Regions from separate parts of the Streptomyces sp. NPDC006879 genome, predicted to be linked through region 2. Evidence: riboswitches for the same ligand, from Rfam matches in the RefSeq annotation. Region 2 holds a riboswitch; each other region holds the start of a gene.

Region 1 (9,482 bases), on a different contig from region 2:
GTGTTCGGGCGCTTCTGCTGCTCGACGGGTGAACCTCCTCAGCTCCGCCGCCAGCAGGTCCAGCCGGGGCAGGGAGGGCCGGTCGGCTGGGGGCGGCCACCGGATCAATCCGGCCGGGCTCCGACCTTCTCCTGCTCCACAAGAGTCCGTTACCCACCCGGTCTGAAGGCCGGGGCATCCACGGAGGGATCCCGATGACACTGGGAGAGCCCGGCGCGTCCACGGCCTTCGACCTGCGGGCCCTGCTCGCCGCCCGGGGCGGCGAACGCTACGCGCTGCACGCGCAACACCTGAACCACCAGCTTCCCCGGATGCTCCACACCATCGGCTTCGACAAGGAGTACGTCCGGGCGCGGGGCGCACACTTCTGGGACGCCGAAGGCCGGGACTACCTGGACATGCTCGCCGGCTTCGGGGTGATGGGTCTCGGGCGCCACCACCCGGTGGTCCGTCAGGCCCTGCACGACGTACTGGACGCCTCGCTGGCCGACCTCACCCGCTTTGACTGCCCGCCGTTGCCCGGCTTGCTGGCCGAACGCCTACTCGCTCACAGCCCGCACCTGGACCGCGTCTTCTTCGGCAACAGCGGCACCGAAGCCGTGGAGACGGCGTTGAAGTTCGCCCGCTACGCCACCGGTCGCCCTCGGGTGCTCTACTGCGCGCACGCCTTCCACGGGCTCACCGCCGGCTCGCTCTCGGTCAACGGTGAAGATGGCTTCCGGGATGGTTTCGCCCCCCTGCTGCCCGACACCGCGATCGCCCTGGGGGACCTGGCCGCACTGGAGCGCGAGCTGCGGCACGGTGATGTGGCCGCGCTGATCGTCGAACCGGTTCAGGGCAAGGGCGTGCACGCAGCTCCCCCCGGATTCCTGCGCGGGGCCCAGGAGTTGCTGCGGCGCCACAAGGCGTTGTTGATCGCGGACGAGGTGCAGACCGGACTCGGGCGCACTGGCGACTTCTACGCCTACCAGCACGAGGAGGGTGTGGAACCGGACCTGGTCTGCGTGGCGAAGGCCCTCTCGGGCGGGTACGTGCCGGTGGGGGCGACCCTGGGCAAGGACTGGATCTTCAAGAAGGTGTACTCCTCCATGGACCGGGTCCTGGTCCACTCGGCCAGCTTCGGGTCCAACGCCCAGGCGATGGCGGCCGGACTGGCGGTGCTCTCCGTCCTGGAGAGCGAAGAGGTCGTCGCCCACGCCCGGGCTGTCGGCGATCTGCTGCGCGACCGGTTGGCAGCACTGAGTTCCGAGTACGAGCTGTTGCACGAGGTCCGCGGTCGTGGACTGATGATCGGGATCGAGTTCGGTCGGCCGAACTCGATCCGGTTGCGCAGCCGGTGGGCGATGCTCCAGGCGGCGCGACGAGGGCTCTTCGCACAGATGGTCGTCGTCCCGCTCCTGCAGAAGCACCAGATCCTGACGCAGGTATCCGGCGACCACCTCGAAGTGATCAAGCTGATTCCACCGCTCGTCATCAACGAGGCGGACGTCGAGAGGTTCGTCCTTGCTTTCCGGGCCGTCATGGACGAGGCGCACGATGGTGGCGGGCTGATGTGGGACTTCGGCCGAACCCTGGTCAAGCAGGCGGTCAGCGGGCGCTGATCCGATGCCCCCGACGGTCGGGCAGGGGGCATCGGTCCGGCCCGCGTGATGGTGCCGAGGGGCTGTTGGCGCCACGGTTCCGCTGTGCCTGTGGGGCGCCGGGATCAGTGCAGGAGGCGCCCGCGCAGCCCCTCCAGCGTCGCTGGGGCCAGGCCCAGCCCCTGATGCAGGTAGCGGTCGATGGTGCCCCAGATGTCCTCGATCGTGTCGAAGGCGGCGTGCAGGTACTCCGCCCGGGCTTCGAAGAGCGGGCTCAGGAGTTCTGTGACCTCCGCGCTGCGGGCCGTCGGGGCGAGGCTCTGGGTGCTGACCCGGTAGCGGCGGTGAGGGGCGTTGGACTTGAGGTAGTCGGCCTCGATGGCGTCCCGCTCCACGCCCAGCGCCATGAGCGTCACCGCGATCGAGAGGCCGGCGCGGTCCTTGCCCGCGGCGCAGTGCATCAGGGCCGGAACGCTGTCCGTGGCCAGTGCGTGCACCACTCGGCTGTGCTCGGCGGTGCGCTGCGAGATGATCTCGCGGTACGAATGGGACATCCGTTCCGCTGCCCTGCCCGCACCCAGGATCTTGCGCAACTGGACCAGGTCGCCTTCGCGCACCAACTGCCAGAACTCCGAGCCGTCCGCCGGATCGGTGAGGGGGATGTTGACGTTCCGTACGCCGGCGAGTTCGACGTCGAGCCCGTCGAGGGCGCGGTCCGCCTCGTTGCGGAAGTCGAAGATGGTGTGCAGACCGAGGGAGCTCAGGAACTCCGCATCGCTTGGGGTGGCATGGGCGAGATGCCCGCTTCGGAATAGTTGCCCGATCTGCACGTGATGCCCGCTAACGGTGGGAAGTCCGCCCACGTCTCGGAAGTTGCGCACTCCGGCGAGCTCCGGCTCCGCTTCGGCCGGCGGGGGCGGTATCTGCTGGGGCACGAAGTCTCCTTGTGTTGGATGATCCGGTACGGGCGAGATGGTGCATCTGTCCGAATTGGAGTGCTTGGCGTCAAGTTTCCACCCCCGTACGACAGATGTATCGGCGCTGGGGCGCCGTTCCCCGTGAGCAGGATCATAACGGTGACCGTACGTGGCGGGCCGGTGTGGGTGAATCGCCTTGTCCGGTGGGTTGTTGGCCTCCGGCAATAGACGGAGGGTGACGGTAATTCCGGCGATGAATCATTTCTCCTAATCCAAAGGGGAATTCATGGCTTGTTACCAGGGCTCCGACTGGATTATCTTCACCATCGATCCGGGTGGACCGCCGAATCCTGCCGCCACTCGGGAACCGCATCCGACTCATTCGCGCGGCAGGAGCGGGGGAACCAGGTAAGTGCCTTTCTTGATCTTTCAGGAAAGGCTTGGGGTGAAGTCGCCTCCGGCGACCGGGCATCTCCAGCTCGAACCCGACAGCTCACCTCGCAGGCGCCGGAGAGGAATTCGCCATGCCCGCAAAGGGTAAGCACCGTCGCCCCAAGACCGGCCTGGCCCGTCCGGTGTCCCGCGGCATAGCCGTCGCCGGAACCGGCGGAGCCGCCCTGGCTCTGCCACTGCTCGGTGCCACGGGCGCGCAGGCCGCCGGTCAGAGCGCCGCGACGGGCGCTCATGCCGTGCAACTGCCCGCGCAGTCCCCGGCCCAGCAGCAGGTCAAAGCGACTCCTGCTGCGGCGCCCAAGTCCGCCCCCACCAGGACGTACACCGTCGCCGTCGGTGACTACCTGTCCAAGATCGCCCAGGCGGAGCACGTGCGGGGTGGCTGGGAGCGGCTCTACGCCGACAACCGTGAGGCGGTGGGGGATAACCCCTCGCTGATCCACCCGGGTCTGAAGCTCACGCTACACGCGAAGGCGGGCGGCTCCACCGAATCCTCGCGTCCCTCTCGGGCCGGCTCCACCGCCCCCGCACAGCAGGCGGCGCCTTCCTCCGGCCAGGCGGACTCCGCCGGGCGCGCCACGCGCTCCAACGAGCGTGCGGCTGCGCCGAAGGCCACCACATCCAAGGAGTCCACTGCTGCCAACCCTGCGGCCAGCACTGCCACCGCCGGGGGATTCACGGCCCCCGTCAGTGCCTCCATCACCACGCCCTACCACCTGGCCGGCGGCATGTGGTCCAGCGGCTATCACACGGGTGTTGACTTCGCGGTGGGCACCGGAACCAGCGTCAAGGCCGTGGGTGCCGGCACCGTGGTCTCGGCGGGCTGGGCCGGCGCCTACGGCAACGAAGTGGTCATCCGCCACGAGGACGGCCGCTACTCGCAGTACGCCCACCTTTCCTCCCTGGCGGTCTCCGCCGGTCAGACCGTCTCCGGCGGTCAGCAGATAGGGCTGTCCGGTTCCACGGGCAACTCCACCGGCCCGCACCTGCACTTCGAGATCCGCACCGGAGTGGGTTATGGCTCCGACGTCGACCCGCTCGCCTATCTGCGGAGCAAGGGCGTGAGCATTTAAGGCGGAGTGCGGGCCGCCGCGTCCGAACGTGGTGCACCGCGGTCCCCCGTGAGCCCGCGGTACCAGCTGGTACCGCGGGTGAACGTCGGTGGGGCTCCAAAGGGGGTGTCGGCCGGCGCCGCACGCCTGGCAGCAGGGCCGGTCGGCCGGGGCCCGGAGGGGGGTTCCCGGCCGGCGATCGTTCCCCGAAACAGACCGGGTGGTACAGATCACGCCCCGTCAAGCCCTCCCTACGGTCGCGTAGGTCACATGTCACGGTGAAGGATGGTTCCTCGTGGCAGGCGACTCAACACCCCCGACTTCACCGGTAACACCGGCCCAGCTGCCCCCTTCCGGGGGGTTCTCCGTATCCGCTCTGACGGCGACCACCTCCTACGTGGCCATCGGCGACAGCTTCACCGAGGGCGTGGGCGATCCTGGACCCGACGGAGGTTTCCTCGGTTGGGCGGACCGCCTGGCCGTGCTGCTCGCCGACCGCCGCCCGGAAGGTGAGTTCCGCTACGCGAACCTCGCCGTCCGCGGGCGTCTGCTCGACCAGATCGTCGAGGAACAGGTCCCCCGAGCGCGGGAACTTGCCCCCGATCTGGTCAGCTTCTGTGGCGGCGGCAACGACATCATCCGCCCCGGCAGCGATCCGGACCTGGTGGCCGAACGTTTCGAGCGGGCCGTGGCCGATCTGACGTCCGCGGTCGGTACGGTCATGATCACCACGGGCTTCGATACCAGGGGGGTACCCGTCCTGCGCCACCTGCGCGGGAAGGTCGCCACCTACACCGCCCACGTGCGGGCCATCGCGGACCGGCACGGCTGCCCGGTCCTCGACCTCTGGTCGTTGAAGTCCGTCCAGGACCGGCGGGCCTGGGACGGCGACCGGCTGCACCTGTCGCCCGAGGGGCACACCAGGGTGGCCCTGCGCGCCGCCCAGGTCCTCGGCCTCGACGTGCCCACTGATCCCGACCAGCCCTGGCCACCGCTGCGCCCGCGCGGCTCCGCGGAGGCCACGCGCGACAACATCCACTGGGCCCGAGAGCACCTCGTCCCGTGGATCGGTCGCCGACTGCGCGGCGAATCCAGCGGTGACCACGTCGAGGCGAAGCGTCCGGACCTGCTGCCGCTGTAAGGCACCTCCGCGGGGCGGTCGGCTCTCGGCGGTTCGAACCGGCGTCGTGCCCAGCCGCTAGGGACCGGTGCGGAGCCTGTCGTCGGTTCTCCCGGGGGTCCTTCGGGGGCAGGCGGCGTCGCTCGTTCTTGCGCGGGACCCAGGAGGGGTGGGCAGGTGCTCAGCGGGTCACCAGGGCGGCCGGGTCCAGAGAGAGTTCGTGGGCCAAGGCCTCGTCCACCCACTGGCGGGCCTCGGTGCGCGTGAGGTCGCCGCTTCCGTATGCCGTCAGCTGGACGGCCAGACCGTCCAGCAGCGCGGTCAGCCGTAGCGCCGCGGCAGCCGGATCCGCGCAACTGAACTCGCCGTTCTCGTCCCCCTCGGAGATCACCCCGGCCAGGGCCATCTTCCACTGGCGGTCCAGCTCGCGGGCCACCTCCCGTAGTGCGGGCTCGTGTTGGGCGGCCACCCAGCCCTCGATCCACAGTCGCCAGCCGCGGGCGCGTCCGGTCGGCGCGTACCACCGCACGGCTGCGCGCAGCCTTCGTACGGCACAGGTGCGGCGGGTCAGGATGCGGCGCAGGTGTGCCAGGTCCTCCTGGGCGGCGTATTCGAACGCGGCTGCGACAAGTCGTTCCTTCGACGCGAAGTGGTAGAGCACCAGTGCGTTGCTGGCCCCCGCGGCGGAGGCCACGTCCGATACCCGCAGGGCGACCACACCCCGGGCCTCGATCAGGGCGACCGCGGCCCGCAGGAGTTCCTCACGTCGTTCCGTCGCTGCCAGGCGTACGCGGGGGCGCGGTAGTTGCGGCTCGCTCATGAGCGGGCCCGGGGCGCTGTAGCGGGGTTGCCGAGGGGGCGGAGGTCGGCCTTGGCCCGGGCGGCAGACCGGCGTGGCCCGTCGGTTTCCGCGCTGACCCGGGCGAACGCCGTCTGCCCCGGAGAGGGCTCGTGAGGGGTGGTCAAGGTTGTTGACTCCTCGAATACATTACTGAACGGTAGTTCAGCAATGGCAGTATCCGAAGACCGAGCCGGACCTGTCAAAAAAGGGGGTCGAAGCCCCAGATCCCGCTCCGTCCCCCCAGTCTGCGGCACAAGGCGCGGGAATCCTGCGGAGGACCTGCACGTTGGCAAGATTGAAACCTCCAGTCCACCCCCTCACAGGAGGCTCCGTGACCGGCCCCCGTCCCTCCCTCCCCGGCCTGCGCGACCTGCGCCCCGCACTGCGCTCCCGGCGGCCCGCCGCATTCGGCGCGGACCCCTCCGGCCAGCGGATGGAGCGGATCCGCCGCTCACCGAACTTCGCCGACGGCGTCTTCCAGAACCCGCAGGGCACCCGTAACCGACCATCCGGATCCATGGTCGAGTTCGCCAAGATCTACTTCCACAAGGAGCAACGGATCCGTCGGGTCCCGGCCGCCCCGATCCCGGTGCACCCCACCACCCTGGCCGATCTTGCGCGACCACCGGCCAGCGGCCTGCGCCTGACCTGGATGGGGCACAGCAGTGTGCTCGCGGAGATCGACGGGCGTCGAGTGCTCTTCGACCCGGTCTGGGGCGAGCGCTGTTCCCCGTTCCCCTTCGCCGGCCCCAAGCGGCTCCATCCGGTCCCGGTGCCACTGGCGTCCTTGGGGCCCGTGGACGCCGTGGTGATCTCCCATGACCACTACGACCACCTGGACATGCCCACCATCGAGGCGCTGGCCAGCACGGACACGGTGTTCGCCGTTCCGCTGGGCGTCGGTGCCCACCTCGAACGCTGGGGGGTGTCAGCCGATCGACTGCGCGAGTTGGACTGGCAGGAGGACACCGAGATCGCCGGGCTGCGGCTCACCGCCACCCCGGCACGTCACTTCTGTGGCCGCGGCCTGCGCAACCAACAGCACACCCTGTGGGCTTCCTGGGTGGTGGCCGGCGACCAGCACCGGATCTACCACAGCGGCGACACGGGCTACTTCGAGGGCTTCAAGGAGATCGGCGCTGCCCACGGGCCGTTCGATGCGACGATGATCCAGATCGGGGCGTACAGCGAGTACTGGCCCGACATCCACATGACCCCGCAAGAGGGGATGCGCGCCCACCTCGACCTGCAGGGCGGCATGCCGATCGGCACCATGCTCCCCATCCACTGGGGCACCTTCAACCTCGCCCCGCACCCCTGGTCGGAGCCGGGAGAGGGCAGCGTCGAGGCCGCCGAACGCGCCGGTGCCTCGCTCGCCCTGCCGCTGCCCGGAGAGCCCTTCGAGCCGTCCGCGAAGCGGGTTCCGCACGAGCCTTGGTGGCGCCCGTTCGCCGTCGGCGGGTCTGCGGCCGGCTCGCCGGAGCCCGAGCCTTTGACCGACTCGATCGCCGGCGCCGTAGAGGCGGCCTCTTCGGTGGTGGCCGACGCCGCGGCCAGCCCGAGCACATCGGACGACGGCAGAGGGGACCCGGCGCCTGCGGCCTCCCGCTGAGGGGCGCCGCCAGTGCCGCTGCCCCCGAGGGCCCGGTGCCACAGGGGGCAGGGCCGGGGAGGGGCTCGCTGCCCTCCCCGACCCGGGCCTTCAAGGTCAGGAGGGGGGAAGCTCGCCGCGGACGGTCCGGGCCGCCGCCACGCTGCGGCAGCGTCTCGCGATGAACCGGACATCTCGGCTCCGCGCGGGGCAGTCGAACCGCGCCCGCTCATGAGTGGTGCGTGCGGGCCCGTGCCGGGGCGCGTCGGCAAGGCCCGGTCCGGGGCTCACGGCCACCGCCGACCACTGTCACGTCAGGCGTACGAGGTGCGTCCCGACGGCCGCCCCTCTTGCGGGTGAGGGCGTTCGCGCATGGATTTCGGTCAGCACGGGCTGCCACCAACACGGCATGGGTGCGTGGGGCCAGCAGTCGTGGTGTCCTCCCCACAGGCCCCGCGCCCACGTGCCGTGGGTCAGGAGTCGTGTCCGCCCGATTCCCTGGGGGACAGCAGGTCCTTGGCCCGGCGCTCCACGAGCACGGGCAGGTAGGTACGCACCCGTGCGTACCTGAGTTCTTCGTATGCCGTTTGCACCGACCCCTGCACCACATTGACGTCCAGGTGCGGGTGGGCCGCCATGAGCCGTTCGGCTACGAGTCGGATGGTCTGGGCATCCTCCTCCGATTCCGTCATCGGGCACCTCAGCCTCCTCCGGTACGCATCTGCCCAGTCTCGTGGGGGTGAGCTCGGCCGGGAAGTCGATCTTCCGCCTCCGTGGCCTGCCGAGTGCAGCCCGGGGGCGGCCGGAATCCGTTGCTCTGGCGCCGGCGGCTGTGAGTGGGCGCGTATCCTGCCTCGCGGCACTGGGCGCTGGGCGGCTTGGGTCCGTGCCGGTGACCTGGGACGAAGGGGTGGCCCGATGGGCGGGTTCACGATGTGGCTGTCGGGCCACGTGACGGACCAGGACGCGGTCGGGGCTCTCGCCAGGACGGCCGCCGCTGATCCGGACTGGCCACAGGGCCCCGACCGGTTGCAGACCTTCACGGATCACCTGGAGGGCAACGGCGCCACTCGGGCGGCGCTCCAGGACCTCACGGACGCCTGGGTCCGCTACGCCTCGCACTGAGCGAGCTCGCCGGTGTTCATGCCGTGGGCAGGTGGACGGACCCCGCGAACCGCGAAGTGCATCCCCCGTGAGAGCTACCTGGATCGTCCCCCGGCGGGTGATCCCCGTGACCCGGTCCGTCCCTAGCGTGGTCGTGGGTCGCAGTCCGTGCGACCGGCGCCAAGGGGAGGCCGCGATGGATCCGATGTCCGTCACGCAAGAAGACGCAGAACGCGAGCAAAAGTTCGATGCCGGTGGCCCAGCTGGGAACCGCGGGGGTAGGTTCGGCCGAATCGTGCGCCACCCGTTGGGCTGGATGTTGACCGGAGTGGTGGGCATCGGGTTGGTCTCGGGGGTCACCGCGACTGGTCCCGGACCGGTGCCGGTGCTGGGTGCGGTGGCCGCCCTCGGCGTGTACTGGGCGGTCATGCGCAAACTGGTGCGGCGAGCGGTACCGGAGGTCTACGGTCCGGGAGTCGCCCGGGAGGCGCTGCGGGGCGGCGCGGTCGGGCTGGTGTTCGTGCTCGTCTCGGTGCTGGTGGTCGCGGTGTTCGGGGGCTATTCGTTCTCCTGGGCGGACAACGGGATCGCCGGGGTCGTGACGTCCGTGGTGATGGTCCAGATCGGCACCGCCGTCACGGAGGAGCTGATGTTCCGCGGGCTCGCCTTCCAGGCCCTGGAGAAGCTGTGGGGCAGCTCGGTCGCCGTTGCCGGTACTGCCTTGTTCTTCGGGGGCTCCCATCTGCTCAACCCGGGAGCGACCCTGTGGAGCGGGCTGGCGATCGCGGTGGAGGCGGGGGTCCTCCTCGGGGCGGCGTTCCTGT
Region 2 (9,482 bases):
TCTCCGCAGGCCAGCAGGCGGTCAACCGGTCCCACGCGAAGATCCGGGCCCTCGTCGAACAGGCCGTCGCCACCCTCAAGTCCTGGCGACTCCTCCGCAAACTGCGGTGCTCGACCACCCGGATCACCAGCCTCATCCAGGCCATCCTCACCCTTCATCTGACCAGCTCAGAGTGAAGATGGAAAAGGCTCAATGCCGCGGAGAACCGGGAACCTCTGGCGAATTCACCGTTCCACACGGGGCAAAACCAGCCGCACGAACTACGGGAAAAGACACCAGCTGTCGTATACGGCAGCCGTTAATTCCGGACGCCGGAAATGTTTACAGAATGTTGCGAAGAACTCACGGGCACCGCCGGACGGAGTCGGTGAGCACGGGCGGCACGCTCCGCGTGCAGGGTGGTCAGCGCGCGGGCGCGCGCCGCGTCACCGCGGGCCACGGCGTCCACGATGGCCCCGTGCTCAGCCCAGGAGTCCACCGGCCGGGCAGGTGCCTCCACCGTGTACATCCAGGTGATCTTGTGCCGCAGCTGCGTCAGCAAGGAGATCAACCCCGCACTCCCCGAGGCCTGCGTGAGCGTGTCGTGGAACCAGCCACCCAACGAACGCAGGTCCTCCCCCTCCCCCCGCCGCGCCCTCTCCTGCCCCAGCCGCACCAGCCCGCGCAGCACCTTCAGGTGGGCCTCGGTGCGCCGCTGCGCCGCACGCGCCGCCCCCAACGGCTCCAACAGCACGCGCGTCTCCAACACGTCCGCCGCCTCCTGCGCAGTGGGTTCGGACACGCAGGCACCGGCATGGCGACGCGTGGTGACGAACCCCTCCGACTCCAGCGTGCGCAACGCCTCCCTGACCGGCACGCGCGACACCCCGTAGCGGCGGGCGAGGAGTTCCTCGGTGAGCCGGCTCCCGGGCTCGAAGACACCCGTGACGATGTCGTCCCGGATGGCCGTGCACACCGCGTGCGCGGGAACGCGCATATCCGAACCTCCGCCCTATTGCCTGCTGTTCGCGACTCTATTGCAGCACGGCTTTATTACAGATGAGGTTCAAGAATCCATGAGCATCTCTTGGAACGGCGAAGGCCCCGGCAATACGCCGGGGCCTTCGCACAGTTGCGGGGACGTCAGAGCTGGACGCCGCGCGAGCGCAGGTAGGAGATCGGGTCGATGTCCGACCCGTAGTCAACTCCGGTACGAGCCTCGAAGTGAAGGTGCGGGCCGCTGGAGTTGCCCGTGGAACCGGAGAGTCCTATTTGGTCCCCGGGAGTGACGCGCTGTCCCACCGACACCTTGATGGACAGCAGGTGCCCGTACTGGGTGTAGGTGCCGTCGTGCATCTTGATCACCACGTTATTGCCGTACGCCCCGCCCCAGCCGGCCTCGACGACGGTGCCGAGCCCCACCGAGCGGACCTCGGTACCGGAAGCAGCATGGAAGTCGATGCCCGTGTGGCTACCAGAGGACCACATGGCACCGCCGGCCTTGTAGGAGGTGCTGACATAGGAGCCGGCCACAGGCGAGACGAAGGTCAACAGGCGCTGCCGCTCGGCCTCGCGGGCCGCACGCTCCTTCGCCTCCCGTTCGGCCTTGGCGGCGGCCTCAGCGCGCTCGCGGGCCTCCTCCGCCCGCTGCTTGGCCTCCGCCTCGGCCGCGGCCTTGGCGGCGGCGAGTTCGGCTGCATGCTCCTGGGCCGCGGCCTGAGTCTCGATCTCGCCGGACAGGGAGTCGGCCACCACTACGGCGTTCAAGCCGGTGTCCTCGGCGCTGACACCCTGCTGGGGCCCCTCGGAAGCGGCGAGGGCCGGAGCGGCCAGCGTGCCCACGACACCGGCGGTGGCCAGGGTGGCGATGCTCGCGATATTCGCCGTTCGGCGGGAGGTACGGCTGGAACCGCGGTGCTTACCGGTGGCAGTCGCCATGAAAGAGGGTGGTCCTTTCCTTCCTTCTCGCCTACCGGGTTAGCTGACGGGTTCGGAGCAGGAAGGTCTCCTACGGTCCACCTCTGGTCGAGGCGGGCCGATTCACCCCAGGGACGAATGGGTCCCCGGCTCCCCAGGCTCACGCCTGACGGGGACTCGGCGATCGCTGTCCGGTGCCGCGGATGCGGCGTTTACAGCCGACGAACAGCGGGACTGACGCTAGGCGGATCACGACCAGATCACCAAACGGACACGATATTTTGTTGCGTACGCCACACCCCTAAGGCGTCACCACCACTACCAAACCGGACAGAGCGAAAGGAATGGGGTCCTGGCAGATGAACCGCCAGGACCCCCGAAGACCGCCCGAGTTGTACGGGTGTCAGTTCGCCACGACGGTGACCTCGCCGAGGCCCAGGGCCCGTACCGGCTCCTCGATCTCAGCAGCGTCGCCGACCAGCACCGTCACCAACCGGTCGACGGGAAAGGCGCTGACAGCGGCGGCCGTGGCCTCGACCGTGCCCGTCCGCGCCAATTGCAGGTACAACTGCGCCTGGTAGTCGTCCGGGAGGTGCTGCTCCACCTGATCGGCCAACGTGCCCGCGACGGCCGCGGCCGTCTCGAACTTCAGCGGGGCCACGCCCACCAGGTTCTGCACCGCGGCATCCCGCTCGGCATCGGTCAGGCCACCGGAGGCAAGCGTGCGCAGCACGGCCCAGAGATCTGCCAGTGCCGGGCCGGTGTTCGGCGTGTCAACGGATCCGCTGATGGCCAGCAACGAGGCCCCGGTGCCCTCCCGGGTGGAACGCAGCACCTGACCGAAGGCCCGGACGCCGTAGGTGTAACCCTTCTCCTCCCGCAGGACCCGGTCCAGACGGGAGGTGAGCGTCCCACCCAGGCAGTAGGTGCCCACGATCTGAGCGGGCCAGACCCGGTCGTGCCGGTCCGGACCGGTCCGGCCGATCAGCAACTGCGTCTGGACGGCACCGGGGCGGTCCACGATGACCACCCGCCCGGTGTCGTCCGCGGCCATCGGCTCCGCCGTCCGAGGCTCGGCGCTGCCGCCCGTCCAGGCACCGAGAGTCTCCGCGAGCAGGGCTTCCAGATCGATACCCGTCAGATCACCCACGACCACCACCGTCGCCGTGGCGGGCCGCACATGCGCCTCGTAGAAGGCACGCACGGCCGCCGAATCGATCCGGGCCACGGTCTCCTCGGTGCCCTGGCGCGGCCGGGACACCCGGGAGGTGGCCGGGAAGAGCTGCCGGGACAGCTCCTTGGCAGCCCGACGCGCCGGGTTGGCCAGCTCGTGCGGGATCTCATCCAGGCGGTTGCGCACCAGGCGGTCCACCTCACCGTCCGCGAAGGCCGGTGCCCGCAGGGCTTCCGCGAGCAGCCCCATCGCCTTGGAGAGCCGGGAGGCCGGCACTTCGAGGGACACCCGCATACCGGGGTGGTCCGCATGCGCGTCGAGTGTGGCCCCGCAGCGCTCCAGCTCGGCTGCGAACTCCTCGGCGGAGTGCTTGTCGGTACCCTCCGACAGGGCCCGCGCCATGATCGTGGCCACCCCGTCCAGGCCCTCGGGTTCGGCGTCCAACGGTGCGTCGAGGTTGATCTCCACGGCCACCACCTGTTGACCGGGGCGATGGCAGCGCAGCACGGTCAGCCCGTTGTCCAGGACGGACCGCTCAGGGGCGGGAAACGCCCACGGTTTGGCCTCGCCCGCACGCGGCTGCGGATGAAAGGTCATCTGCGTCATCCGGGTGGACTCGTCAGTCGGGGTCATCGCGCGCTCGCTCACTGGTCGGCCCCCTCGGCCTGTGCTGCTACTTCGGTCTCCTCCGCCGGGCGCGGCTCGTACACGAGCACCCCACGGTTGTCCGGGCGCAGCCGCGCCGCGGCCACCGCCTGGACCTCCTCGGCGGTGACGTCCAGGACTCGCTGTACCGCGGTGAACGCCAGCTGCGGATCGCCGAAGAGCACCGCGAAGCGGCACAGCTCGTCGGCCCGACCGGCCACCGTGCCCAGGCGGTCCAGCCATTCGCGCTCCAGCTGTGCCTGAGCGCGCTCCATCTCCTCGGCGGTCGGGCCCTCCGCCGCGAACCGCGCCAGCTCTTCGTCGACCGCGGCCTCGATCTCCGGCACCTCCACACCCGCCGAGGTCTTGACGTCCAGCCACCCGAGGGAGGGCGCCCCGGCCAGTCGCAGCAGGCCGAACCCGGCGGCGACGGCCGTCTGGTCGCGACGCACCAACCGGTTGTGCAGCCTGGAGGACTCCCCGCTCCCCAGGACCGTCAACGCGAGGTCGGCGGCGTCACACTCCCGAGTGCCGTCGTGCGGCAGGCGGTAGGCCGCCATCAGCGCCCGGGCCGGCACCTCCTCCACGATCTCCTCGCGCAGTTGCTTCCCGATCACCTCGGGCAGTGCGCCATCCCTCGGGGGCTGCTTACCCCCGTGCGCCGGAATCGAGCCGAAGTACTGCTCGACCCAGGCAAGTGTCTGCTCGGGGTCGATGTCGCCGACGATGGAGAGCACGGCGTTGTTGGGGGCGTAGTAGGTCCGGAAGAAGTTCCGGGCGTCTTCCAGGGAAGCAGCATCGAGATCGGCCATCGAACCGATCGGCGTGTGGTGGTAGGGGTGGCCCTCGGGGTACACCAGCGCGGTCAGCCGCTCGAAGGCCGTGCCGTAGGGGACGTTGTCGTAGCGCTGGCGGCGCTCGTTCTTGACCACGTCGCGCTGGTTCTCCATGGACTCGTCGTCCAGGGCGGTCAGCAACGAGCCCATCCGGTCCGCCTCCAGCCAGAGCGCGAGCTCCAACTGGTGCGTCGGCATGGTCTCGAAGTAGTTGGTGCGCTCGAAGCTCGTCGTGCCGTTGAGCGAACCACCGGCGCCCTGGACGAGCTCGAAGTGGCCGTTACCGGGGACGCTCGCCGAACCCTGGAACATCAGGTGCTCGAAGAGGTGAGCCAGACCGGTGCGGCCCTTGACCTCGTGACGGGAACCGACGTCGTACCAGAGGCAGACCGCGGCCACCGGGGTCAGATGGTCCTCGGAGAGCACCACGCGCAGGCCGTTGGCCAGCCGGTGCTCTGTCGCTGTCAGGCCGCCGGAGCCGGCCTCGGCGGTGGCCGTGTGACCCATGGGCATGTGGTCCCTTCGATCGCGTTCGGGAGAAGTCCTGCCACTGTATGCAAGCGCGCAGGCAGCCGGGGAAGTTCCCGGCTCACCCGGGTCGGGGTCAAAGCTGTCGGTGGGGCGGTCCACAATGGACCGCGTCGGACCGCCCGACCTCAGATCACGAGGAGCCGCAGCAGCGATGGCCCGCCGCAGCACGAAGACCCCGCCGCCGGAGGATTTCGAGGAGAGGATCCTCGACATTGACGTCGTCGACGAGATGCAGGGCTCCTTCCTTGAGTACGCGTACTCAGTGATCTACTCCCGGGCCCTGCCGGACGCCCGGGACGGAATGAAGCCCGTACACCGGCGCATCGTCTACCAGATGAACGAGATGGGCCTGCGCCCCGACCGCGGCTACGTCAAGTGCGCGCGCGTCGTGGGCGAGGTGATGGGCAAGCTCCACCCGCACGGGGACGCGTCGATCTATGACGCCCTCGTTCGGATGGCGCAGCCCTTCTCGATGCGACTGCCGCTGGTGGACGGCCACGGCAACTTCGGTTCGCTCGGAAACGACGACCCACCGGCCGCCATGCGCTACACCGAGTGCCGGATGGCCGACGCGACCTCGCTGATGACGGAGTCGATCGACGAGGACACCGTCGACTTCGCCCCGAACTACGACGGCCAGGAGAAGGAGCCGGTCGCGCTACCCGCCGCGTACCCGAACCTCCTGGTCAACGGCGCCTCGGGCATCGCCGTCGGTATGGCCACCAACATGCCGCCGCACAACCTGGGCGAAGTGATCGCGGCGGCGCGCCACCTGATCCGGTACCCGAACGCGGACCTGGAGGCGCTGATGCGCTTCGTTCCCGGTCCCGATCTGCCCACTGGCGGCCGGATCGTGGGGCTTTCGGGGATCAAGGACGCGTACGAGTCGGGGCGCGGCACGTTCCGCATCCGGGCCACGGCGACGGTGGAGGACGTGACACCGCGCCGCAAGGGCCTGATCGTCACCGAACTCCCCTTCACGGTCGGCCCGGAGAAGGTCATCGCGAAGATCAAGGATCTCGTGGGGTCCAAGAAGCTCCAGGGCATCGCGGACGTCAAGGACCTCACCGACCGGGCACACGGTCTGCGCCTGGTCATCGAGATCAAGAACGGTTTCCACCCCGAGGCCGTCCTGGCACAGCTGTACAAGCTGACGCCGATGGAGGAGTCCTTCGGCATCAACAACGTCGCCCTGGTGGACGGCCAGCCGCTCACCCTGGGGCTCAAGGAACTTCTGGAGGTCTACCTGGACCACCGCTTCGAGGTGGTCCGCCGGCGCAGTGAGTTCCGCCGTACCAAGCGCCGTGACCGCCTGCACCTCGTCGAGGGGCTGCTGGTGGCGCTCCTCGACATCGACGAGGTCATCCGGCTGATCCGCTCCAGCGAGAACTCCGCACAGGCCAAGGAGCGGTTGATCTCACACTTCTCGCTCAGCGAGGTCCAGACCCAGTACATCCTCGACACCCCGCTGCGCCGACTTACCAAGTTCGACCGGATCGAGCTTGAGTCCGAGCGCGACCGGCTCACCGGTGAGATCGACGAGCTGACCGGAATCCTGGACTCGGACTCCGAGCTGCGCAAGCTGGTCTCGGCGGAGCTGGCCGCGGTGGCGAAGAAGTTCGGCACCGAGCGCCGGACCGTGCTGCTGGAGTCCGCAGGCACGGCGGTGACTGCCGTCCCGTTGGAGGTGGCGGATGACCCCTGCCGGGTCCTGCTCTCCTCCACGGGGCTGCTGGCGCGCACCGCCACGGGTGCACCGCTCCCCGCGGCAGAGGGCCGCCGGGCCAAGCACGACCTGATCGTTTCCGCGGTGCTGGCCACCGCACGGGCGGACGTCGGTGCGGTGACCTCCACCGGCCGGTTGCTGCGACTCCCGGTGATCGACCTACCGCAGCTGCCGGACACCGCTCACGGCCCCAACCTCGCGGGTGGCGCTCAGGTGTCCGAGTTCCTCTCCCTGGAGGTGGACGAGCAGTTGATCTGCCTCACCTCGCTCGACGAGACTTCGCAGGGGCTCGCGCTCGGCACCGAACAGGGCGTGGTCAAGCGGGTTGTTCCGGACTACCCGGGAAACAAGGAGGAGCTGGAGGTCATCTCCCTCAAGGAGGGCGACCGGATCATCGGCGCGGTCGAACTGCGTACGGGCGAGGAGGATCTCGTCTTCATCACCGATGACGCCCAGCTGCTCAGGTACCAGGCGGCACAGGTCCGCCCCCAGGGCCGCCCGGCCGGCGGCATGGCGGGCATCAAGCTGGCGATGAACGCCAAGGTGATCCACTTCTCAGCGGTCGATCCGGCCGCCGAAGCGATGGTGTTCACCGTGGCAGGTGCCCACGGCACCTTGGACGACTCGGCCACCACGGCCAAGCTGACCCCGTTCGACCAGTATCCACGCAAGGGTCGAGCCACCGGCGGCGTGCGCTGCCAGCGCTTCTTGAAGGGCGAGGACGCCCTGGTGCTGGCGTGGGCCGGGGCCTCTCCTGCCAGGGGCGCGACAGCGAGCGGTGCCCCGGTGGAGCTGCCGGAGGTGGATCCTCGTCGCGACGGTTCGGGTGCGCCGCTGGCCCAACCGATCGCCGTGGTCGCCGGTCCGGGACTCTAGGTCCCCACGTCCAAGGGTGCGGCTGCCCACCAGGCAGGGCATGCGGCACCCGGCGGCCCGCACCGCAGGAGCGAACGGCGCCCGACTACTGGACGTACTCGGGCGCCCCGGCGAAGGGGCGGGACGCGGCACCGCGAGCCAGGCGGGGCTTCGGGAGTTCTGCCCCAGGGCCTTCAGAGGCGTCCTTGGGCCCGCCGCTCAGAGCAGGTCCGATCCGCCCGGTTGGCTCTCCTTGGGCACGTAGCGCAGGACGCCCCACTTGCTGTCCGGATGGCCGTCCTGCGGAGTTCCCTCACGGCAGCCCTCAAGCCCGGCGAGCACTGCCTCGGCGTCGATGCCAGAGCCGATGAGGACGAGTCCGCTCCCCCGGGCCTCGCTCTTCTTCCATGCGGTGGGCTCGAACCGGAGGGAGCGCCCCACCGCGTGCACGGCGTACTTCTCCACATACCCGGGCACCCCGAAGTACACGAAGCCCTTGATCCGGTACAAGCCGGCCGGGCGGGCGTCCAGGAAGTCGATCAGACGTCTCGGGCTGAGCGCACCGGAGGCTTCGAAGACGAGACTCTGGTACTGCTCGTGGACGTGTAGGCAGTGGCCTTCCTCGTCCGCCGAAAGGAGGTCCTCGAAGGAGAGCTGGCGCTGGCCGGTGTCCTCTCGGGCCACGGGGTCGAAGAGGAGCTCCGGAGCGATCCGCCCGTGCACGGCTCGGATCACCGCGACGCCCGGCGCCAGACCCTCCAGGACCTCCTCGATGCGCCCGGTCTCCTTCTCTCCCACCCGGTCGGTCTTGTTGAGGACCACCAGGTCGGCGACGGACAGGTGCCGGTCGGTCTCCGGGTGCCGCCCACGCGTGGCCTCGAACTCAGCTGCGTCCACGACCTGCACCAGCCCGCCGTAGGCAATGGCAGGATTCTCACTGGCCAGGAGCATGCGTACCAGCTCCTGAGGCTCCGCCAGCCCGCTCGCCTCGATGACGATGACGTCGATCCCGTGCGCCGGCTCGGCGAGCTTGTCGAGGTAGGCGTCCAACTCGCTTGCGTCAACCGCGCAGCACAGACAACCGTTTCCGAGGGAAACCATCGAGTCGACCTGTCCCGCGACGGTCATCGCGTCGATCTCGATCGCACCGAAGTCGTTGACGACCACCCCGATCCGGGTGCCCCGGCTCCTGCGGAGCACATGGTTGAGCAGCGTCGTCTTGCCCGACCCGAGAAAACCGGAGAGCAAGACGACGGGAATGGGCTTCCTGTTCACACCGGCCGATCGTAGTCGGCTCGCTCCCCGGACGATATGAGGGGACCTCCCCACGACCCCGGGCGCGGAGGAATCAGACCGCGCCCGCACCCGTGAGTGCTCGTACCTCCGTCTCGGCGTGCTTGGCCTCGTCCGGTGGCTCAGCAGAAGTGATCGTGCCGATCCAACCCGCCAGGAAGCCGGCCGGGATGGAAACCAGGCCGGGGTTCTGCAGCGGGAAGAGATGGAAGTCCACTCCGGGGAAGAGCGCTTCGGGACTACCGGATACCACCGGCGAGAAGACCACCAGCAACACGGCCGGAACCAGACCGCCGTAGACGGACCAGATCGCACCGCGAGTGGTGAACCCGCGCCAGAACAGCGAGTACAGCAGGACGGGGAGGTTCGCCGAGGCCGCCACGGCGAAGGCCAACCCCACCAGGAAGGCCACGTTCAGGTCCCGGGCCAGCAGGCCGAGCCCGATCGCCACCGCTCCGATGCCCACGGCCGCGGTACGCGCCACCGTCACCTCACTGCGCTGTTTGGCATGCCGGCGCTTCAAGGA
Region 3 (9,482 bases), on a different contig from region 2:
GCGAGTACGGCTTCTACGCCGTGTACGTGTTGTTCATACTGCCGGCGCTGGCGCTGCTGAGCTGGCTTGCCCTCTGGTTCCGGGACGGGTGCGCGGAGCAGTTGGAGACCGGCGTTCCGACCGCGGTGGCCGCGGTCGGAACGGTGACCCGACTGGACGTCACGCGGAGGCTGCCGTCAGCGCGTCCAGCTCCCCTTCCGTCAGCCGCAGTTCCGCCACCGCGATGAGCGCCGGGAGCTGTTCGACGGTGCGGGCGCTGGCGATCGGCGCCACGACGGTGGGCTGGGCCGCCAGCCAGGCGAGGGCCACCGTGGCGATCTCGACGCCGCGGGTCTCGGCGATCCCGTCCAAGGCGGCGAGCACACGTCGCCCCCGCTCAGTGGAAAGGTGCTTGCCGGCACCTTCGGCGCGGGCCGAGTCGACCTCGGCGCCCGGGCGGTACTTGCCGGTGAGGAAACCGGAGGCCAGCGCGTAGTAGGGCGCGGCGGCCAAGCCGAAGCGGGCGGCCGTCTCGGCGAGCGGGCCCTCGTAGGTGTCTCGGGAAACCAGGTTGTAGTGCGGCTGCAGGGCCACGTACCGGGCGAGTCCCTCACGCTCGGAGAAGGCCAGGGACTCGGCGAGGCGCTCGGCGCTCAGGTTGGAGGCGGCGATCGCGCGGACCTTGCCCTCCTTCACCAGCAGATCGAGGGCGCCGATGATCTCTTCCACCGGCACGGAGGGGTCGTCGAAGTGCGTGTAGTAGAGGTCGATGTAGTCGGTGCCCAGGCGGCGCAGCGACTCCTCCGCGCCTGCCTTGATGGTGCTCGCCGCCAGTCCCGTGTACTGGGGGTGCGCGCCGACTTTGGTGGCGACGACGACCTCCGCGCGGTTCCCGCGGGCGGCCAGCCACTCCCCGATGATCCGCTCGGATTCCCCGCCCGCGTTGCCGGGCACCCACGAGGAGTAGACGTCAGCGGTGTCGACGAAGTTGCCGCCGGCGGCGGCGTAGGCGTCGAGGACGGCGAAGGACTGTTCACGGTCTGCGGTCCAGCCGAAGACGTTGCCGCCGAGGGCGAGCGGGAAGACGTGGAGGTCGGAGGAGCCAAGCTGGCGAAGTGTGGTCATATGATCACTCAACTTCCAACGGATCACTCGTATTCCGACCGCCGGCGAAGTCAGACCCTCAGTCCCTTGCCCCGCAACCAGGCCAGCGGATCATTGGTGGAGCCGCCGACCCGGACCTCGAGGTGGAGATGCGGGCCCGTGACGTTTCCGGTGGCACCCACCCGGCCGATGGTCTCGCCGGCGCCCACGCTGCCGCCGGTCACCGACATCGAGGACAGGTGGCAGTACCAGACCTCGGTCCCGTCCGGCAGTTGGAGCACGATGCGGTACCCGTACGCACCGGACCAACCGGCCGAGGTGATCTTCCCCCCGTGCACCGCCTTGACCGGGGTCCCCGTCGGGGCGGCGAAGTCGAGGCCGGTGTGGTGGCCGGAGGACCACATGGAGCCCGCCGTGCCGTAGTGGGCGGTGAGCGTGTAGGCGGACGTCGGCAGGGAGTAACCCGAGGCCGCCTTGGCCGACTTGGCCTGCCTCTCCGCTTCGGCCCTCGCCTTGGCTTCGGCTTCCGCCTTGGCCTTCGCCTCAGCCTCCTTGCGCTCGGCCTCCTTGCGCTCGGCCTCCTGGCGCTCGGCCTCCGCCTTGGCCTCGGCCTCCTGGCGCTGCTGCTCGGCCTCTTCCGCGGCAGCCTCCGCCGCGGCCTCCGCGGCAGCCGCCTCAGCCGCAGCCGCAGCCGAGTCCTCCTGCTGCTCGGCCTGCTGCAGGATCCGGGCACGCAACACCTCGCCCGCATCGCTCTGTCCCGCCGCCGCCTGCTCGACGGTGACCCCGGCCATCGTCAGCGGAGCCTCCACCACGGCAGGCGCCTGCTGGCCACTCGCCGCACGCTCCTCAAGGGCGCCCTCGGCCCGGGTCGCCCCGCCCGCGTGGTCCTCGTCCTTACCCAGGCCGGTGCCGCCGATCAGGTCGCCCACCGTGGGCAGCGATATGGACACCGGCGGCTTGTCCTGGGCAGTGGCTATGCCGCCGGCACCCACTGCCGCGATGACGCCCACCCCGAGAACGGTGGAACTCCGCACCAGGCTGCCGCGCTGCTTGACCACCCGGTGACGCCCCCGGACGGGGCGGACCGAGTCCTCGGTCGGGCTCCACTCGCCCCAGGCGCCAGCCCCGAGTTCGACGCCGCCCTCCTCGCCGATCCCGTCACGGGCGACGAGCTCTCCGACCGCTACGGGCTCCGCGGACGGGGGAGTCATGAGCGCCTCGGCAGCGGCGGAGGCAGACCAGTTGGACGACACGAGGCGGTCCTTCCCTTCCTTCTCGCCTACCGGGTTAGCTGACGGGTTCGGAGCAGGAAGGTCTCCTACAGGCCAGTACGACCCGATTCACCCCAAGTTGGTGGTTCCCCGGTTCCCCTGTGGGATTCGGCGCGCACGCGCACGGTGCCGTCTCTTGCGACGGCTGAGACAACCGCGCTGCGTTATCGAACGTTAATAGAAGCAAGGGGTTGATTCCAAGCCGTAACCAGAATGAGGTTTGACCCGAAGTCACCCTGGAATGCGAAGAGGTTCGAGGCGGCTACGGAGTGTGCGAAGCGCGGGATCAAATCCCCCAAAGCAGAGCGGACTCACCGCTTCCAGCGCTGCCCTGGGGTCGGTCCGGACCGACCCCCTTCATCACCAGCCACCACAGCGACCGTCCGCCGCTTGACCGGCTGCCCCGCACCCGGCCTCCCCACGGCGAGCAACGCGAGGTCGTCCGTGGTCCCACCACCGGTGTGCCGCCGCACATCGGAGATCAACGCGGAGAGCAGCCCGTCCGGCCCCGGAAAGATCCGACCCCGCAGCCGCTCGGCCGGATCGTAGAAGACTCCCCCAGCATCACGAGCCTCCGTCAGGCCGTCGGTATGGAGCAGCAACATCGCCCCAGCGGGGAAGGGCCACTCCACCACCCGGCCCGGCAACGGCGCCAACTCCCCCAGGCCGAGCGGCAGCGCCGGCTCCTCGGGTGCCAGACGGTCCAACCGTCCGTCGGCGTAGAGCAGGAGCGGTTCCGGATGGCCACGGTTGAGCAACCGCACCACCAGCTCCTCCCGCGGCACCTCCGCCAGCACACACGTGGTGAAGCCCTCGGCGGCCTCCGACTCCGAGTACCGCGCCCGCTCCCTGACCAACGCCCGCTCCAGCCTCCGCGCCACCCCCTGAAGGTCGGGTTCCTGTTCCGCGGCCTCCCGGAAGGCGCCGATGACCACGGCGACCACCTCCACCGCGTCCAGGCCCTTGCCCCGCACGTCACCGACCGCGAGCCGGACGCCGAACGGTGTCTCCTGCACGGCGTACAGATCCCCGCCGATGAACGCGTCCGCATGCGCCGCCTCGTACCTCGCGGCCACCTCCAGGCCACCCAACCGCTCCGCCGGCTTCGGCAGGACGGCCCGCTGCGCGACCTCCGCCACCCCGCGGGCCGAGGCCAACTGCCGGTCACCACGGCGCACCACCCGGTTGATGAGCACCGCCAGAGCGGCGACGGTCAGCACCGTGAGGAGCTCGGTGACCGCCTCCATTCGCAGAGCGCTGCCCTGATGCAGGTGGAGGAGCACCAAGATGCCCCAAGCCGTCCCGCCCGTGATCAAGGTGGCACCCATCCCGAAGAAGGGAGCGGCCACCAGCGGAGCAGCGGAGAAGAAGGGGGAACCGGTGAAGTCGGCGGGTGTGAGCACGGCGAAGAGCAGGCCGAAGCAGATCAACAGCGGCGGTAGCAGCCGTACGAAACGCCGGGTGGCACCCAGCCTGGTGTCCGCACCCGCTGCATCCGCTGTGTGGCCCACCGGCTGCCCCGCCATGAGTCCAGGCTGTGCCCAGCGCGGCGGGCCAGCGAGCGCTGGCCCGCCGATCGGAGTACCTCCGGATACGACCAGGGCCCGAATCCATCAGATGGATTCGGGCCCTGGTCTTCAAGTAGCGGGGACAGGATTTGAACCTGCGACCTCTGGGTTATGAGCCCAGCGAGCTACCGAGCTGCTCCACCCCGCGTCGTTGAACACAAGCTTACGGCATCTCCGGAGTGCTTCTTACCAGCCTGCCCGGACCGGGCGCCGGATCCGCCGTGACCCGTGCGCGCGGGTGATCGAACCAGTCAACGGCGACGCCCGTCCGCCGGCGTCCGAGCCCACATCAGGCCCCCGCCATGGCCACTCCGAGCCGACTGGTGACCGGCACGACGAGGGTCCTGCGACCCCCGGATCCTCCGCCCGGTCCTGCCCCCGGAGCCGAGGTCGCAGGACCGGAACCGACGGACCCACGCCGGAATGTCGGGGCACCCCCTGGGCCATGGAGGCACCGTGCGGCGGACAGCGGGCGGTACGGGCAGCGGCGTGCGACATCGACTGACACAATGCCAGCCGATGCAACCGGCACCACGGGGTGGCCGTCGCCGTGATCGGCTGAAGTCTGCCTCCCGGACCGACCAGGGAGGGACGCCCATGACAGGACCGCGCCCGAGGCGGGCGACCAGTCCGGCCGCGCGCAGACTGCGCGGCCTCCAGCACGATCAGCCCGGCGGTGAAGGCGGCTCACCGCTGAAGGACAAGAGGGCTTGGGTAACGGCCGTGGTGTTCCCCGCCATCATGGTCATGGTCGCCGCCGTGGTTCCCGGGGGATTGGGTTGGCTCTCCGGCCTGTTCGCGGAGCCGCCGAGCCTGAAGGCGTACTCCAGCGGGCCGGACGGTTGCGTCCCTCGCTACTGGGCAGGGAGCACCTCCGAACTGAGGGTGGAGCCCGGCGCGCTCAGGTCCGGGGGCGTGCCCGTGGCGGACCCACGATGGGGCATGGTCGTCTCCGCTCCGGTCACTTTGCAGGCCAAGAGCGACCAGAGCATCGTGGTGACGGACCTGCGCGTTGACGTGATCTCCGCCAGACCCGTCCCGAGCACGGGGCAGGTCATCGACGCGGAGGATTGCGGCGGCGGGATCGACGTACGGCCCTTTGACGTCGACCTGGCCAGTCGGCCCGTATCAGTGAAGCCGGCGGTCATCCACCGGGCCGATGGCAGTCAGCTGCGGAACCCCGGCTTCCCGTTCAAGGTCTCAGCCAAGGATCCGGAGCAGCTCGAACTTCAGTTCCCGTCAGTTCGGGGAGACGTGCGCTTCTCCATCACGGTGGACTGGGTGTCCGAAGGGCAGCCGGGAAGCATCAGACTCGACAACGGTGGTGCCGGCTATCGCGTCATGGGGCTCGGAAGCCTCCCCCGACGTCCGCTCTCCGCTCTCCTGAAACAGACAACGCGCTGATCCACTGTGGCGCCCACCCGCCTGCGCCACGGCACGACGCCCCTCGCCCTGCCCTCCGCGGCCCGGCGACCGCAGGGCCGCGGTGAGGCTGGCCCAGCGGCGAGTTGTTCGTACCGCCTCACTCATCCCGGGCTCGCATCCGACCAACGCCCGTCCCGGCAACGGCGAAGCACCCCACCCGGTCGAAACCGGATGGGGCGCTGAGGCGCAGGTCAGAGGACGTTTCCTCACTCCTGCGAGCGGTAGGCCATGTCGGACTCGAACCGACAACCAACGGATTAAAAGTCGAGGAGCCGGAGTGATGTCGGCTGGGGCCCCGTTCCTGCCCATGCCGTTCCGGCTGGTCAGGACAGGTACCCCGGCCACCCCACCACCGGCCCGTGACACCCCGTCCGTAGGCGTCCGGGCTCACACCGGGCTCACCACACAGCCGCTCTGACCTGCACTACTGCCCGACACGACGAGGGGCTGTGGGCCCCAAGATCTCCTACTCCGCCAGTTCCTGACCCCGGCCCCAAGGAAGGCAGGACCGCGACCTGCGGACCGGCGCCCGACCGCCGAGGCGCCACCCACGAGTGATTTACACACTGCGGGTTGACTAGCCCTCAGTAAGAGGCTGTCGCGTGCAAGATCGGCTGACAGAATGCCAGTCGAATCGACCGGCAACAGGGGGTGGCCGTTGCCGTGATCGGTTGCGATCTGTCCCCTGGACCAACCAGGGGAGGGATAGCCATGGCGGGACCGCGGCTGAGGCGCGTGACGGGTCCGGCTGTGCGCAGACTGCGCGGCCTTCAGCACAATCAGACCGAGGGTGAGGGCGGCTCACCGCTGAAGGACAAGAGGGCTTGGGTAACGGCCGTAGTGTTTCCCGCCATCATGGTCATAGTCGCCACCGCAGTCCCCGGGGGGTGGGGTTGGTTCTCGGGTCTGTTCACGGAGCCGCCGAGCCTGAAGGCCTACTCCAGCGGGCCGGATGGTTGCGTTCCTCGCTACTCGGCACGGAGCCGCTCCGAGCTGAAGGCAAAGCCCGACGCACTCAGGGCCGAGGGGGTGCCGGTGGCGGACCCGCAGTGGGGTGAGGTCGTCTCCGCCCCGGTCACGCTGCAAGCAAAGACCGATCAGAGCATTGTTGTGACGGGTGTGCGCGTTGACGTGATCACAACCGAATCTGTCCCGACCACTGGCCAGGTGATCGATGCCGAGGGTTGCGGCAGCGGGATCGATGTACGGCCCTTTGACGTCGACCTGGCCAGTCAACCCGTGTCAGTAAAGCCAACCGTCACCAAGGCGGCTGACGGCAGTCAGAAGCGTGGTCCTGATCTCCCCTTCAAAGTCTCGTCCCAGGACCCAGAGCAGCTCGAACTGAGGTTCCCGTCAGTTCAGGGAGACGTGCGCTTCTCCATCACGGTGGACTGGGTATCCGAAGGGAAACCAGGAAGCGTCAAGCTCGACAACGGCGGCGCCGGGTTTCGCGTCATGGGGCTTGGAGGCCTCCCTCGCCATCCGCTCTCGGCCCTCTTGAAGCAGACCACTCCCTGATCTCGTTGCAGCGCCTATGCCGATGCCGTGTTTGTGTGAGGTAGAGAGGAGACAGAGTCAGGCCGACACCTCACACTCGGCCTGCCGCCTCGGTACCGTGCTGCTGAGCGGCCAAGGCCGGTCGCCCACATGCAGGGGGTGCGCTGATGTTGGAAGAAGCCGAGGAGATCGGCCGTCGCGTCCGGCGGGCGCGGCTGCGGCTCGGGATGCCGCAGGCCGACCTCGCTGCTGCCCTGGGGAAGACACAGGGTTGGGTGTCCAAGATGGAACGCGGCCTGATCGAACTGGACCGCGTCGGCCTGCTGAACCTCGTTGCCGCTGAGCTGCACGTGCATCCCAATGACCTGATCGGCCGGCCGTACGCGAGCAGCCCCGCAGAGAATCAGTGGCAGGTCTCGGCCGCCTCCATCCTGCGCGAGCTGCGCCGCTACGACCTGACGCCCGTATTCGACGGGGCTGCCCGCCCGTCCGGCGAGCTGTGGCGGGAAATGACCCGCCTGCACCGCCTGAGGGACGCGGCAGCCAACACGGCGATCCTGGCGACTCTGCCCGATCTGCTCCGCGAGGCGCGCGCCCTCGCCGAAGCCACTACCGGCCACGAGCGCGAGGAAGCGTTCGCGATCTACGCCGTGGCGTGCAAGTTCGCCCACACGGCCGCGCACGCCCTCGGGCACCCCGAGCTCGTCGCCATGGCGGCCGAGCGCGCCGCATGGGCAGCTCGCCTGTCTGCCGACCCCGTCATGCCCGCGCTCGCGGACTGGATGCGCGTCTGGGACATGTGGGCCACCGCCGACTGGGACGACTCGCTCACCCTGTCCGACAAAGCCATCGCCAGCGTGCAGCGCGAGTACGAGCTCGGCGACCCCCTCGCACTGCGAATGTGGGGCACGCTCCACCTGCGCGCAGCCGTAGCTGCGGCCCGCGCCGGCCGCCCGTCCGAGGCCGAGGAGCGGATCGGCCACGCACGCGACGCTGCCCGCCGCATGACCGGCCACCACAACCCACCTGTCTACGATCGCCACTCGGTCACGTTCTCCCCCGGCAACGTCCAGATCCACGCCATCAGCGTGGCCCTGGAGACGGGTGAGCAGAGCAAGGCCCTCGCCATAAACCGGGGCACCGCGCCCGAGCTCGTCGCGGCCCTCCCCAACTCCCGTCAGGGACACCACCACATGGATCTCGCCCGCGCGTGGCTGTGGGACGGCAACCGCGACCATGCGCTCGCCGAGCTGGAGACCGCCGAGCGGATCGCACCGCAGCTCGTACGGAACCACCCGATCGCCCGCTCGACCCTGCGCAGCATCGTCTACGCCGAGCGGATCGCCACCCGCGAGAAGCTGCGCCGCATGTCAGACCGCTTCCACCTCGACGGATGAGGGCGGTATTCCTCCGATTCATATTGACCCCCTGACGCGCCCCTAACTTCTGGGGCATGACAGGACGAGCAACTCCCCATCTCCCTTCTCAGGGCGGCGAGTTAGGCACTGCCGCCCCGTTCTACCCCCGGCTCGGCGATCTTGCCCGCGACACCGCCAAGGGTGGACAGATCGGCGTCGTGGTCTCACTCCCCGGTGTCGGCGCCGGCACGTACCACCTGAGCCCGCCCGGCGGCGGCGACAAGTGGACGGCGCCTGCCGACGGCACGACGCTGCGTCCCGTACCGGCGCAGGTCACACACATCACTCCGATGCACCGGGACGCCCTCTACGACTCCCGCGCGCAGCAGGGCGCCCTGCGAGTATCCGTCCACTACGAGGACGGCGGAACGGCCGAGTCACTGCTCGTCCTCACGCCCGACCAGGTGGAGCTGTACGCCTGCCAGTTCCAGCGGATCATCGCGCAGCGCGAGCAGGCCAAGGACGCTGCCGCGTGAGGTCGGGCCGCGCAGCTCACCGCCGCGCCACCGCTCGCGATCCCTTCGGGCTCCTCCTGAGCTGGATATGGGCCCTCGGCACGGTCGCGGGATTCACCGCCCTGGCCGCCACGGGTACCGCCGAGCTCGGACGCCACGGCGCCATGCCCGCACTCGCCGCGCCGGACGCTCGAATCCCGGCGCTCTGATCTCCCTGCCCACGCGGACGACCCCGCGCGGGCGGGGCGCCACACCGCATGTCCCGGCACCACTGACCAAGGAGGCATGGACCATGACCGTAATCCAGGAGCGTCCCGCGACCGACGCCCGGACTCTCATCGGCGCCACGTTGCGCGCGAAGCTCGCGTCCAACATGCAGGCCAAGTTCCCCGAGCTCAGCGACGACCAGGCCGAGCGCGGCATCGGCCAGATGCTCGCCTTCCTCGCCGCCGGCGCACACAGCGACACCCCGCTCAGCCCGTCCCCGCTCGTCGACGACTTCTGGCACGCCTTCCTGCTGCACACGCAGGCCTACCAGGACTTCTGCGGGCAGACGCTCGGCAAGTTCGTCCACCACCAGCCCGGGTTCCTCGACAAGGAGGAGCACGGCGGCGGCAAGGCCCTGCGCGCCCGGACGGTCGAGGCGATCGTCGCGGCCGGGTTCGTGATCGACATGGAGTTCTGGCCCGAGTTGGACCTCGCCGACTGCTCGCAGTGCCACGCCAACTGCCACAACAGCCCCAAGTACGCCTGACGCACCGC

What was found. A riboswitch is a leader RNA that binds a small molecule or an ion and turns the genes downstream of it on or off. The one in region 2 is predicted to bind cyclic di-AMP.
Region 1: linked by a shared signal. The riboswitch ahead of ACFYMC_RS16250 (peptidoglycan DD-metalloendopeptidase family protein) and the one ahead of ACFYMC_RS17010 (M23 family metallopeptidase) in region 2 are both predicted to bind cyclic di-AMP.
Region 3: linked by a shared signal. The riboswitch ahead of ACFYMC_RS12950 (M23 family metallopeptidase) and the one ahead of ACFYMC_RS17010 (M23 family metallopeptidase) in region 2 are both predicted to bind cyclic di-AMP.

Annotation. Positions count from the first base shown of each region.
Region 1 covers NZ_JBIAGC010000018.1:51,201-60,682, reverse strand. Annotated here, with positions in the region: gene ACFYMC_RS16260 (aspartate aminotransferase family protein) at 195-1,601, shown strand; gene ACFYMC_RS16255 (tyrosine-protein phosphatase) at 1,706-2,515, opposite strand; cyclic di-AMP (ydaO/yuaA leader) riboswitch at 2,829-3,017, shown strand; gene ACFYMC_RS16250 (peptidoglycan DD-metalloendopeptidase family protein) at 3,022-4,023, shown strand; gene ACFYMC_RS16245 (SGNH/GDSL hydrolase family protein) at 4,346-5,143, shown strand; gene ACFYMC_RS16240 (TetR/AcrR family transcriptional regulator) at 5,304-5,942, opposite strand; gene ACFYMC_RS16235 (MBL fold metallo-hydrolase) at 6,295-7,575, shown strand; gene ACFYMC_RS16230 (three-helix bundle dimerization domain-containing protein) at 8,028-8,246, opposite strand; gene ACFYMC_RS16225 (YozE family protein) at 8,473-8,679, shown strand; gene ACFYMC_RS16220 (CPBP family intramembrane glutamic endopeptidase) at 8,954-9,482, shown strand, end outside.
Region 2 covers NZ_JBIAGC010000020.1:320-9,801, forward strand. Annotated here, with positions in the region: partial or broken gene ACFYMC_RS17000 (transposase family protein) at 1-176, shown strand, start outside; gene ACFYMC_RS17005 (GntR family transcriptional regulator) at 299-976, opposite strand; gene ACFYMC_RS17010 (M23 family metallopeptidase) at 1,123-1,917, opposite strand; cyclic di-AMP (ydaO/yuaA leader) riboswitch at 1,931-2,089, opposite strand; gene ACFYMC_RS17015 (M16 family metallopeptidase) at 2,300-3,667, opposite strand; gene ACFYMC_RS17020 (M16 family metallopeptidase) at 3,715-5,058, opposite strand; gene ACFYMC_RS17025 (DNA topoisomerase (ATP-hydrolyzing) subunit A) at 5,234-7,684, shown strand; gene ACFYMC_RS17030 (CobW family GTP-binding protein) at 7,883-8,938, opposite strand; gene ACFYMC_RS17035 (cation acetate symporter) at 9,012-9,482, opposite strand, start outside.
Region 3 covers NZ_JBIAGC010000013.1:16,434-25,915, forward strand. Annotated here, with positions in the region: gene ACFYMC_RS12940 (PrsW family intramembrane metalloprotease) at 1-227, shown strand, start outside; gene ACFYMC_RS12945 (aldo/keto reductase) at 160-1,104, opposite strand; gene ACFYMC_RS12950 (M23 family metallopeptidase) at 1,155-2,297, opposite strand; cyclic di-AMP (ydaO/yuaA leader) riboswitch at 2,348-2,481, opposite strand; gene ACFYMC_RS12955 (PP2C family protein-serine/threonine phosphatase) at 2,669-3,883, opposite strand; tRNA gene ACFYMC_RS12960 (tRNA-Met) at 4,000-4,073, opposite strand; gene ACFYMC_RS12965 (hypothetical protein) at 4,523-5,329, shown strand; gene ACFYMC_RS12970 (hypothetical protein) at 6,386-6,868, shown strand; gene ACFYMC_RS12975 (helix-turn-helix domain-containing protein) at 7,015-8,244, shown strand; gene ACFYMC_RS12980 (hypothetical protein) at 8,301-8,741, shown strand; gene ACFYMC_RS12985 (hypothetical protein) at 8,738-8,929, shown strand; gene ACFYMC_RS12990 (glycine-rich domain-containing protein) at 9,013-9,474, shown strand.